Regions from separate parts of the Thermanaeromonas toyohensis ToBE genome, predicted to be linked through region 3. Evidence: riboswitches for the same ligand, from Rfam matches in the RefSeq annotation. Region 3 holds a riboswitch; each other region holds the start of a gene.
The links. Region 3 has a riboswitch for cobalamin ahead of B9A14_RS02025 (ABC transporter substrate-binding protein). Riboswitches for the same ligand answer to the same signal wherever they lie in the genome.
Positions count from the first base shown of each region.

Region 1 (3,076 bases), 1.6 Mb from region 3:
CTAACTCTTTAAGTTCTTCTTTGTTGTAAGCAAAGAGGTAATTAAACACCACCACAGTGAGTAGACCCTCACTGATGGCTAGAGGGATTTGGGTCACCGCAAAGATCCCTATAAACTTAACGAAGGATCCCCAGATCCCAGTATCCGGTGCTGGGAAGGCCAGGGCTAGCTGCAGGGAAGTAACGGCGTAGGTGGCCAGATCCCCTAAGGCGGCAGCTAAGAAAATGTTGATGCTTAAAGGTACCCTGGCTTTCTGCAAGAACTTATAAATACCGTAAGAAACCAGAGGGCCTACTACAGCCATAGAAAAAGTATTGGCTCCTAAAGTGGTTAACCCACCATGGGCCAGGAGAAGGGCCTGGAACAAGAGCACTATAGCGCCTAGTACGCTCATGGCTGCTGGCCCGAAGAGGATGGCCCCTAAACCTACTCCTGTAGGGTGAGAACAGCTTCCGGTCACCGAAGGAAGTTTCAAAGCAGAGAGGACAAAGGTGAAAGCCCCTGCCAGGCCCAGAAGAAGTTTAAGACTGGGTTGACCAGAAACCTTCACTTTAAGGCTCTTTAACCCCCAGGCCCAGAAGGGAAGAACTAAAAGAAACCAGAAGGCTGCCCAGCCTAGGGGTAGGAACCCTTCCATGATGTGCATGGCATAGGCTGGGGGCGGCGCTAAGAGGGAAACGAAAATAAGGTAGGAAGTTAGAGTTAAAATTAATTTGATATATCTAGAAAGCATCTTTAGCGGGTTAAAAACCCTGGCCTCCTTTCTTACTCCTTAAGGCTATTCGCCTAAAAGTTTAAATATTTCCTCCAGAGAGGTTACCGGATGCTGGTGCTTTATAGGGGGACGTTTAATAACTACTACAGGTATACGGAGATCTAAGGCGGCCTCTATTTTAGTATCTGTCCCTCCTTGAGGGCCCGAGTCCCGGGTAACCACTACTTTAGCTTTGTAGGCTCTGAATATAGCTTTATTTAATTCCCGGGAAAAGGGGCCCTGCATGGCTACTATATCCCGGGGAGTAAGCCCCAGATCCTGGCATTTTTTGATCACGCGGTGTTCGGGCAAAACCCGGACCACTACTCGCTTGCCCTTCAATTCCTGGCTGGATAGGAATACTTCCAGGTTGTAGGTACCGGTGGTAAGGAAAATGGTATTCCCCAGTTTCGCGGCCACTTGGGCTGCCTCGGCCCACCCGTAGACTTCATGGATCAAAGGGTGGCGGGGAAGCTCTGTCTCAGAACGGAAGAAACGTACACAAGGGAGGTTCCACCTGGAGCAGTAATCCTCCAGTAAAGTGGAAACTTCATTAGGATAAGGCAAGCTAAAATCTACTACCATATTAACTCCATGTTCCTGAATTACGCGCTGTAAGGCTTCTTCACTAATAGGTTCTATAAGGGTTATGTTCGCCCCATCCTCTAGGGCAAGTTTCCGCCCGTACTCGCTGCCTGTCCAGACCACCACAGTATAACCTTGATCTCCGAGCCTGCGCGTTAATTCTCGGCTTTCCCTTGTACCCCCGATTACCAGTATAGCTTTTCCTTCCCCCTCACCTGCCCTCCGTACCATGGGCTCTTATCTCGCCCCCCATGGAGAGATTACGAAAAAACCCCGGTTTGTCCACTACCGGGGATAGATAAAGGCTTAAATTTCGCCCCCGGGAGACAAACCCACCCCTCTTTCACCAGGCAGGTCTTCCCGGGCGGCAGTCATAGCCTACCTCAAGTTACCCTTCCATTAATTTTTATGAAGGGAACCTTTTTGAGGCGGCTCCTCCTCCCGTCTCAACCTTTTAGGCCTTGCCTTCTCGAGGCCAAGCCACCTGGAAAAATAAAAAACCTTCTGCCCTACCACGGTAACAGAAGGCGCTAGCTTATCATGCACCACCCCCTATCCCTCGTAGGGACATGGTACAAAGAAGACAGGCAGGTCTCCTGGCTCCAGTTCATCGCTACCCACGCCTTCCCAGGCTTAAACCTAAAGCCCAGTGGCTTTTTGATGTGGGCCTGCTCCCTGTCACAGTGGCGGGACCGCGTCAGATTCTCACTGACTTCCCTCGGCTACCTATAGAGGTAGCCATCCCGTCTTCCTTATTGACTTGTCGTTTTTATTATACTGGAGTTCTACCCCCTATAGCAAGGGGTATTTCAAAAGAATAGCATATGGTGTAAGCACTCTTTTAAGAAAGGAGCGGATAACCTTGGAAGATATTAACCGCTTCTTAACGATTATGGGGGCCATCTTTGCTGCCACCCAGGGGATAGTGGAACAGCTTAAAGCCCGCTGGCCCTGGCTAGGTAAGGAAGAGGCCGACCCTATAAAGGAAGAAAAAAGGAGAACCCGCGTGCTTTTGGTTAGCGCCGTGGTGGCTGCTCTACTAGCTGGTATGGCGGCCGTGGATGTCTTCGGGTTATTGGGTATAAATGGGCTCCTCTCCGCCCTTAAAGTTAGCCACCCTGGCCTCTATCGGCTCCTTAATATGATAGTGGTGGGGCTCCTTTCTACCTTCGGTAGCCCCTTCCTGCACGAGATCTTAGACATTCTTATTGAATTTAAGCAACATATAAGGCTTCGTAACCAGGATGCGGAGCTTCGTTTGCTAAAGATATCTTCTGGGGATACCAGCCAACCTCCCAAAGTTTAAAGAAACACAGGCGGCCTACTTTCAGGGCCGCCTACATGATCTAAGCTTCCTGATCTAACCTAAACCATTTGTGTAGGGCCTGCATGGCCCTGGTAAGGTGTTCTTCATCGATAATGCAGGATACCTTTATCTCGGAGGTGCTTATCATGTGGATGTTGATACCTTCCTCAGCTAGGCAGGCGAACATACCCGCTGCCACCCCAGGATTGGTGATCATTCCCGCACCCACGATGGAAACCTTGGCTACCTTGTCATCATAAGCTACGGCGCTGGCCCCGATCTGTTCTTTGACCCTTTCCGTCACTTCCACGGCTTTAGCCAGGTCATCGCGGGCTACCGTAAAGGCTATATCATTTATACCGTCCCGCATGGCGCTCTGCACGATCATATCTACATTGATGTTTTCCTTAGCCAGGGCTTCAAAAAGGGCC
Region 1 covers NZ_LT838272.1:2,184,644-2,187,719, forward strand. The annotation lists gene B9A14_RS11310 (energy-coupling factor ABC transporter permease) at 1-733, opposite strand, end outside; gene cobK (precorrin-6A reductase) at 779-1,570, opposite strand; cobalamin riboswitch at 1,909-2,101, opposite strand; gene B9A14_RS11320 (hypothetical protein) at 2,202-2,645, shown strand; gene B9A14_RS11325 (aspartate kinase) at 2,686-3,076, opposite strand, start outside.
Region 1: another riboswitch for cobalamin. It lies ahead of cobK (precorrin-6A reductase); the one in region 3 lies ahead of B9A14_RS02025 (ABC transporter substrate-binding protein).

Region 2 (3,076 bases), 440 kb from region 3:
ATGACTATCGCCTCTGCCCTCGTGGCCTCATCCTGGGGAGCCAACGAGTTCCCCGGCCTCCCTTTAATCAGTCCCAGCTCTGCACAGGCCGCGAGTACATCTTTTGCCCAGCCCGAAACGTGATCGCTATCCGTGTATTTACTATATACCTCTTTTTTCTGTTGCTCTGTTAATTTTATTTCAAACCCTTTCTTGCTCAGGGCCCTGGCAATCATAGCTGCCATCTCTTCCCGGGTAATACTCCTTTCCGGCTCGTATTTCCCGTTGCCAACGCCCCTCACCAGCCCTTCCTTATATGCTGCCTGTATTGCGCCATAAGCCCAGTAGCCCGCCGGCACATCACTAAATACCTCTGCTCCAGATTTCTGTTCATCTATGTTCAACGACCTGATAAGGAAGGCAACAAACTGTGCCCTTGTTATGCTAGCATCAGGAGCAAAAAGGTCTCTGCTTATGCCTCGGGCAATAAGCCTTTTAGCCATAAATTCAATATCATTTTTTGCCCAGTGAGAAGAGATATCATTAAAGGTTACGACGGAAGGGTCAATGTAAAACTGAGTGTTTAATAGATTATAGGCACTAAGGGCCCAGGTGGCGTCCATAGCGTTCTGGGACGTCCCAAAGCTCCCGTCTGGATTAAGGGCCTTATTCATCAGGTAGTCGATGGCTGTTTTTCCCGTACTGCTCTTCCATTCAGCAGGATCCAATCCCAACACCTTTAGGGTCACAATTACTTCTGCAGTATCGATCACTGGATCATCCATGCCAGCCACAAAGCTGCCGTCGTCCTTTTGCTGGTTCTTCATCCAGTTAAGCCCGTTATTAATAGCGGTTTGGATCTGGCTATCTTGTCCTGCTGGATCCAGATAATGGAGTGCCCTTACTGCCTGGGCCGTGGTCATGAAATCAGCATAGAAGTTACCCTCCCAAGTGAACCCCCAGGCTCCGTAACCACGATCGCCAACTTTTGTGTTCTGGGTTCCCAAGATATAGTCTTTGGCATACACTTTATTAATCACCGAAATTAATCCTGCTCGGCCTAAAAGGTCGAAGGCTGGCATGTTGCTAAAAATACTGTAATCCCCAGTGTCGAATCCATAACCTGTCTGTCTGGCTTTTAATATCTGGACCAAACTATCTACCAGATCGTTTCGCCCCAACGACTGTGCGGCCACCAAATCCTGGGCCAAAACCTTAGCTCTGATTTGACTACTGTTGGAAATATCACTGTAGACTGCGTTTGTTACAGCGTCTTTAAGGCTTTCCCCATTGTATACCCAGCCGCTGACGTCAACACCAGCTTGAGTTAGAATATAGAAACCATAGGAACCTACCCCAGCATCATGATTCTGGAAGCCATTTTTTGTATACTCATCTCGTAGAAACTTAATAGCATAGTCGGCCGGTGAAGATACTTCACTCGTCCAACCTTTAGCTATAGGCAGAGAAAGAATTAGAGACGTCAAGATAATCCAAATCAAGCTCATCTTTTTCCACTTATTTCTATAAGCAGACAATCTTTATTCCCCCATTCCTTTAAATTTGCCCTCTGCTTTCCCCAGACGAGGCTTTAGTAGTCTATAAAGAAGCGATACGTAAAATAAATAATCACCTCCCTATCCGCGTAGGTCGGTTAAGTTTACGGTAACGGGCAGGTTTCCTGGCTCAGGTTCATCGGTTCCCTACGTCTTCCCAGGGCTTAAAAGCCCCAGTGACCTATATGTAGGGTTCCTCCCCCTCACAGTGGCGGGACCGCGCCGGATTCCCACCGGCTTCCCTTTTAACTTTTACCCCTTCCGGGTAAAAGCACCCGTACCTGGATAAACCTTTAATTTTTGATTTTTACTCGTGATTTTTACTCGACTGTGTTACTTACTATTCGCTGTCACTTCATTTTTTTCCTGCTGGTTAGTGTCAAAATTGACTAACTGTTTGCTTCTTACGAGCGCGATGTCCCAAAAATCAATGTTTAGCCTAAGATAGCCCTTGATCTTTAACAGCGTTAATATAAGCCTCACTCTGTCTCAAGGCCTCAGTTAAAACGTCCTCTACTTGCTGCTCTCGAGCTGCCTCCTTAAGGTATTCTAAATCAATCTCGCCAGCATGAAGTGCAAGAAGCTTGGCTGCCCACTGAGCATCCGCTTGGCTCTTCCAAAACTTCGCTGCAGCCAACCTGTCTACTACCAGATCCTCAATCCCAATTATAAAAGCTTCCATACCGTTTATTTCTACGGTAACCACTTTTTCTAGGGAACCTGCTAAAAACTCATCGGGTATTTCTATAGCCAGGTCAAGCTCTTCATGATACCAGTGCCGTTCACCAGGCCGGCGTAAGAAGCCCATTTCTTCCAAAATAAGTTTAGCCTGCTCTCTTCCGTTAACTACCAGGTCTATATCTTTTGTGGCATATCCACCTAAGGTATAAAACTCTAGAGCCCGGCCTCCTACTAAAATAGGTCTAATCCCCTTAGGTTTAAGGGCCTCGGTTAATACCGCTAGTACCCCCAAAGCCTTTCTAAGCGAGTCCTTTTCTTGGGTCAAGCTAGTAAGAATATCTCCTAACCGCTCGTTCATTTCATACGATACCTCCGGGGACCGACCTTTTCTATACTACCATTAACTAAACTCTTCTGCCATCGCTTATAGTCCAACAAAAACAAGACAATATCTTCTTCCATAGCTCGGTGCCTGCCAGAACGTGGACTCTTACCCAGATGAGCCACCCAGGCGGTATAAAAATGCGATGATTTCTTTTTTAGTCGGCTAATGTACTCATCATAATTTACCCTGACCATCTTTTGGTTTCCCTACCTTTTTCTACCTGTTAGTTTCTACCTGTCACATATATTATACCTAACAGCACCAAGGAAAGCACTGCAAAAACGAAAAAGCCGCGCTAGCCACATACCCGCTCAGTAAGTTTACCCAGCACGGCCTTTTTCTTCCCCCGCGGCACGCCCACACCATCAGTAGGCTGCTGCAGCCAGAAACGTTCCACCAAACCCATCCCTGGCCGTTTACTGCCTCATCCGGTGGTTCAACGTCCATGCCAAGGACATAATTTAAGGCACCCTGA
Region 2 covers NZ_LT838272.1:856,000-859,075, reverse strand. The annotation lists gene B9A14_RS04190 (S-layer homology domain-containing protein) at 1-1,487, opposite strand, end outside; cobalamin riboswitch at 1,634-1,829, opposite strand; gene B9A14_RS04185 (nucleotidyltransferase family protein) at 1,975-2,574, opposite strand.
Region 2: another riboswitch for cobalamin. It lies ahead of B9A14_RS04190 (S-layer homology domain-containing protein); the one in region 3 lies ahead of B9A14_RS02025 (ABC transporter substrate-binding protein).

Region 3 (3,076 bases):
ACAAATTATTAAAGAAAAAGTTGGGGAAATGGGTATTCCATGGAAGAGATCAAATTGTTGATCTTGCGCGTTACCGATGCCTGCAATTTATACTGTAGTTACTGTTATGCCCGGGGAGGAGAAAGCAAGAAAAATATGTCCTGGGAAGTGGCTAAACAGGCCGTAGATTATGTGGCTGCTAGGGCTTCCTCATTTAAGATCCAATTTTCGGGTGGTGAACCCTTGCTCAATTTTTCCCTTATTAAAAAAATAATCTCTTATGTTAGGGAGCAAGGCCTAAAAGCTACTTTCCAGCTTCAGACCAATGGAACTTTACTTACCCCAGGCCTTGTTCGGGAGTTAAAAAGGTTGGGCCTCTCCTTAGGTGTAAGTCTTGACGGTATGCCAGAAGTAAATGATTCTTTGCGACCCTTTGTAGGAGGCCGGGGTTCTACCTTGGCTACTATTCAGGGTTTAAGAAATTTGGCTGCCGAAGGGATTAAAGTAGGCCTCACCGTTGTTTTAACCAGAAGGAGTACAGAAGAGCTTCCTAGGCTAGTGGAATTATGTGCTTATCTGGGGAATATTTATGGTTTATCCTTGGATTTAGTACGGCCGTTGGGGAGAGCCCAAGATAATGAAATTCTACCTCCCGATGAAGAACTTCTTCGTCAGAAGCTTAGGGCTACTTTAAGACGGGCGCAGGAAATAAGCTCTTTAGGTGGGCCAGTTATACGGTTCCGGGAAGTTGAACGTATAAAGTACTTGTTAACCCATGGCTATAGACGCCTATATTACTGTTATGGTACTACAGGCCAGTCCTTGGCTATACTACCTGATGGTAGTGTTTATCCTTGTGCCTCTTTGAGCGAGTTACCGGATTTTTACTTGGGTAACATTATGGACCCCCATTTTTCCCTGCTACAGGCAGTCAAGGGGAAGCCGTGGTGGCAGCGGAAGGTCGAAAATATGGAAGGCTGCCGGGACTGCCCGGATAAACTCCTTTGTGGTGGAGGGTGTCTAGCCCGCGCTTATGCTTATACTGGACGGGTGGATAGGCCTTACCGGGGAGATTGTGTATTAAGGAAGGTCTTTATAGAATGGGCCTTACTCAGTGCTCAACGGTAATGAGCCTTCTTAAGTCGTTTCGCTGGTTACCTCGAATATCTTTCTCTACTATAGATATGGACAACTTATAAACTCTACTATAGATATGGACAACTTATAAATACCCATGCTAAACTATACTCGAATAGTTGGATATTAAAATTAAATAGCCTGTAGGAGGTAACGGGTGCCCTTAACCTTTAAAGGGTAGGGGTTAAAAGGGAAGCCGGTGAGAATCCGGCGCGGTCCCGCCACTGTGAAGGGGAGGGGCCTTACATTTAGGTCACTGGGGTTTTAAGCCCTGGGAAGACGTAAGGTTCCGGTGAACCTGAGCCAGGAAACCTGCCCGTTGACCTTTAACTTACCAACCTACGCGGATAGGGAGGTGGTTATTTTATGCCCGATTCCAGTCCCCCACTCCGGGTAGGGGGACTTTTTAGTTTGGCCAATGCAAACCTGGCTTTTCTTGATGTTTAAAGGATGGGTGGCTCTAGATTTAAATCACTATTGATTAGGAGGGTTCATAGTTATGATTAATCCCTGCGGATTTAATGATAAATTTATCCGGAAGCCTAAGCCCCAATTTCCCCATAGATTAAATTTGTTTCTCCTCTCTTTCTATATTTTACTTATTACATTTTTCGCCTTAAGTTTTTTAAACGGTTGTGGAACAAAGAAAGAAGCTTCTGCTCCGGTGGAAGCGTTAAATCTTAAGTATGCCACCGGATTCAAAATAGAAAAGCTACCTGGGGGATATCAAAAGATTACTGATGGCGAAAGCCGGACTTTACTTCTAGTGCCTCAAGGGAAGAAGCCGCCGGCCGAGTATAAGGATTTGCCGGCGATATATACGCCGGTTAAGCGGGTAGCGGTGTTTTCCACTACAGATGCCGCCTTGCTTAAGGCGCTGGGGGAACTGGATAGTATTGTAGGAGTAACCAGTAAAAAGGAAGAGTGGTACATCGATAAAGTTAAAGAGGGCCTCGAACGAGGTACTATCACTTATCTTGGAAGCTCTATGGCTCCAGATTATGAAAAAATAAAGGCCTTAAAGCCGGAGGTTGTTTTTATCTACACGGGAGCTATGGGAGGTTCGGAAATTGTAAAAAAACTGGATGAGCTAGGTATACCTTATGCCGTAAACAATAGCTGGTTAGAGAAGGAGCCCCTAGGGAGGCTAGAATGGATTAAATTTATGGCTGCATTTTACAACAAGGGCCAAGAAGCCGAAAGTTATTTTGAAGATGCAGTTAAAAAGGTAGAAAGCCTAAAAGGAAAGGTTGGTTCTGGACAGCGGCCGAAGGTGGTGTGGGGAAGCATCTTCAAGGGTAAGGTATATGTACCCGCGGGTGGTTCCTATGTAGCCAGGATGATCGATTTAGCAGGGGGCGATTATGTCTTTAAAGATCTAGAAGCTGATAAGGGAGGTAGTGTCACCATTAGCCTGGAAGAATTTTATGCCCGGAGTAAGGAGGCCGATATCTTTATTTATGCTAGTAGCCCCAATTACGGAATTTCTTCCCTGGAAAAACTTGTACAGCAGGGTCCGGTGCTAGCGGATATAAAACCTGTGAAAGAAAATAAAGTTTGGGCTTTCCAGCCTTGGTACTATCAGTCCTTGGATAAAACCGCTGAGCAGATAGAGGATCTAGCCGCCATCTTACATCCTGCAAGTTTTGCTGGCTACCAGATCAAGCACTTCTTGCTGCTACCACCTAAATGAACTTAAACAAATAAATGGTAGGACTTAAGCTCATAAGCCTTTTCTTAAGGCGGGATGGCGATTGCGAAGCTTTATTAACCCATGGCTTAAATACTGGTTTATTTTTCTAGCCTTTGTGGGCCTCTTGTGCCTTATCTTTTTTTTAAATATCGCGCTGGGTTCAGTTTCTATATCCTTGGGAGAAGTGGTCCGCATCCTTGGAGAGGGGCCAACGGGAAAGGGGGTAAATACAGCCGTAATCTGGGAAATCAGGTTTCCCCGGACGCT
Region 3 covers NZ_LT838272.1:411,316-414,391, forward strand. The annotation lists gene B9A14_RS02020 (radical SAM/SPASM domain-containing protein) at 40-1,107, shown strand; cobalamin riboswitch at 1,255-1,450, shown strand; gene B9A14_RS02025 (ABC transporter substrate-binding protein) at 1,616-2,809, shown strand; gene B9A14_RS02030 (FecCD family ABC transporter permease) at 2,871-3,076, shown strand, end outside.

Region 4 (3,076 bases), 790 kb from region 3:
TAATGTACCCGATGGTGGCCAGTATAGAGGAGGTAAGGGAGGCTAAGAAGATACTAGAAGAAGCCAAGAATGAAGTAAATAAATGGGCACCGGTAGAAATAGGGATAATGATTGAAACCCCGGCCGCTGCTTTATCTGCAGATATATTAGCTCGCGAGGTAGATTTCTTTAGCATCGGTACCAATGATCTTACCCAGTATACTCTGGCGGTAGACCGGGGAAATGAAGAAGTAACGGCTTTATACGATCCTTATCACCCCGCTATCTTACGGCTTATATATACTACAGTAGAAGCAGCTCACAAGTTTAACAAATGGGTAGGTCTGTGCGGTGAGCTAGGGGGAGAAGTGACAGCAGCGGCCCTCTTGGTGGGACTAGGCCTAGATGAGATAAGCATGAGCCCTATTTTTATACCCCAAGTAAAACAGGCTATCCTCCATCTTTCTTATGAAGAGGCTAGAAAGCTCGCTTTAAAAGCCTTAGAACTCTTAAGCGGACAGGAAGTCCGGGAATTGTTATATGCAGGAACTAAAGGTTATTGATCTGGGCAGAAAAGATTATCTGTCCACTTACGAGCTTCAGCTTGAGCTAGTAGACAAGCGGATCAGAGGAGAGATAGGTGATGTATTGGTTTTAGTAGAACATTTCCCCCCTGTAATAACCCTGGGTCGAAGTAGTAAAAAAGAGCATCTCCTGGTGGGCCCAGAAGTTTTAAAGGAGCTGGGGATAGAGCTTGTGGAAGTGGACCGGGGTGGTGATATCACCTACCACGGTCCGGGCCAGATAGTAGGTTACCCTATCTTAGACTTAAACTATTATGGAAAAGATTTACACAGGTTATTGAGGCTTTATGAGGAAGTGATGCTTAAGGTAGTAGCTAGTTATGGGTTAATAGGTAGCCGTAAACAAGGGCTAACAGGAGCTTGGGTGGGGGATAAAAAGATTGGTGCTATAGGAGTGGCTGTAAAGCGTTGGGTAACTTACCACGGGTTTGCTTTTAATGTACAGGCAACCTTAGAAAACTTTTCTCTGATCGTGCCTTGTGGGTTGCAGGATTATGGGGTTACCTCTTTAGAAGATTTAATAGGGCGCCCTGTACCTATGGAAGAAGTTAAAGAACGGCTCCTTAAAGCTTTTAGAGAGGTGTTTGGTTTCTTTTAGGTTACCAGGGCTTCGCTAAGGTAGAAGATTTAGGTACAACGCCAATGCCGCGCTCAAATAATAACTTTGTGATATCACAGGGAATGTGATATAACAAAATAAGTTAGGTCTGTGCGGTGAGCTAGGGGGAGAAGTGACAGCAGCGGCCCTTTTAGTGGGACTAGGCCTAGATGAGATAACGCTAGAGCCACACCTCTATTGACACCAGGGGAAATCATATACTAAAATCATAAACGAAAAAATTAATAAAGATAACCCGGCCAGGTGCCCGTCTAGGGAGAATAGGGAATTGGGTGTGAATCCCAAGCGGTCCCGCCACTGTAACCGGGGAGCGAACCTAAAAGAAGGCCACTGTTCCTTAACCCGGAGGGTAGAAGTTTAGCTACCGGGGAAGGGGGATGGGAAGGCGCAGGGGAGCAAGGATCCGGGAGCCAGGAGACCTGCCTGGTCGTAAGGAGTACACCTTCTCGCGGAAAGAAGGTGGGAAGCCCTGAGGATGATGGTAAAGTTCTCAGCGATGCTGGGAACTTTTTTATTTTACTTATTTAAAGGTAAAGGAGGTAGCCGCTCCATGACTCAACTGACCAGCGCCCGGCAAGGAATAATTACACCAGAAATGGAGGAGGTGGCTCTCAAAGAGGGGGTTACCCCGGAATTTATAAGGCAGGGAGTGGCCGAGGGAACCATAGTAATCCCCCGCAATGTTAAGCGCCGGAATATAGTTCCTATAGGTATCGGAAAAGGGCTTAGAACTAAGGTAAGCGCAAGTGTGGGGTTGTATGGAGACAGGGCAGAAATGGGGGTAGAAATAGCTAAAATTAAAGCAGCAGTAGAAGCGGGCGCGGATGCTATTATGGACCTTAGTGTAAGCGGGGATATCAACGCCATGCGCGAGGCTTCCCTCACCTCTACGCCTACTCCTGTTGGTACCTTACCTATCTACCAGGCCTTTGCCGAAGCGGCTAGAAAATATGGATCTTCACTCAAAATGGAAGTGGAAGAACTGTTTGAAGTTATCGAGCGCCAGGCTGCCGAAGGCGTAGATTTTTTCGGGCTACATTGCGGACTCACCATGGAAATAGTGGAGCGGGCCCAAAGGGAAGGGAGAGTAGATCCCTTAGTGAGCTACGGGGGTTCCCATCTTATGGGATGGATGTTGTATCACCGCAAGGAAAATCCCTTGTATGAGCACTACGATCGCCTTCTGGCTATCGCCTATAAATATGATGTTACTTTAAGCTTAGCCGATGGGATGCGACCGGGGTGCTTGGCCGACTCTTTAGATGGGGCCCAGGTACAGGAACTGGTGGTCTTAGGGGAATTGGTAAGGAGGGCTAGAAAAGCAGGCGTACAAGTAATGGTTAAAGGGCCGGGGCATGTTCCTTTAAATAAACTTAAAACTACTATAGCGCTTGAGAAAAGCCTTTGCCAAGGAGCACCCTACTTCGTTTTCGGCCCTGTTGTTACAGATATTGCTGCAGGCTATGACCACATAAGCGCGGCCATAGGGGGGGCTATCAGCGCTTGGGCGGGCGCGGAGTTTATTTGCTATGTAACTTCCGCCGAGCATCTAGGCCTACCTGATATAGAGCAGGTGCGGGAAGGTGTGATAGCTGCGCGCATCGCTGCCCACGCCGCTGATCTAGCCAAGGGGGCATCTAAAGCTTACGACTGGGATTTAGCCCTTTCCCGAGCCAGAAAAGAGTTAGATTGGCAGAAACAGATTTCCTTAGCCATTGACCCCGAACGGGCAAGTAAGTTGCGTAGGGAAAGAAGCGAGGCTTCTTCGTTGGCTTGTACTATGTGTGGTAAGTACTGTGCTATGGCTATTGTGTCCCATTATTTAGGAACTCCTAGGCTTAGCTGTTAGACTCCTCAGTAGCAAGGTAAGGCATAGTGAGAGGTTAAAAGAACC
Region 4 covers NZ_LT838272.1:1,200,896-1,203,971, forward strand. The annotation lists gene ptsP (phosphoenolpyruvate--protein phosphotransferase) at 1-542, shown strand, start outside; gene lipB (lipoyl(octanoyl) transferase LipB) at 520-1,161, shown strand; gene B9A14_RS18220 (putative PEP-binding protein) at 1,271-1,363, shown strand; cobalamin riboswitch at 1,407-1,623, shown strand; gene thiC (phosphomethylpyrimidine synthase ThiC) at 1,733-3,031, shown strand.
Region 4: another riboswitch for cobalamin. It lies ahead of thiC (phosphomethylpyrimidine synthase ThiC); the one in region 3 lies ahead of B9A14_RS02025 (ABC transporter substrate-binding protein).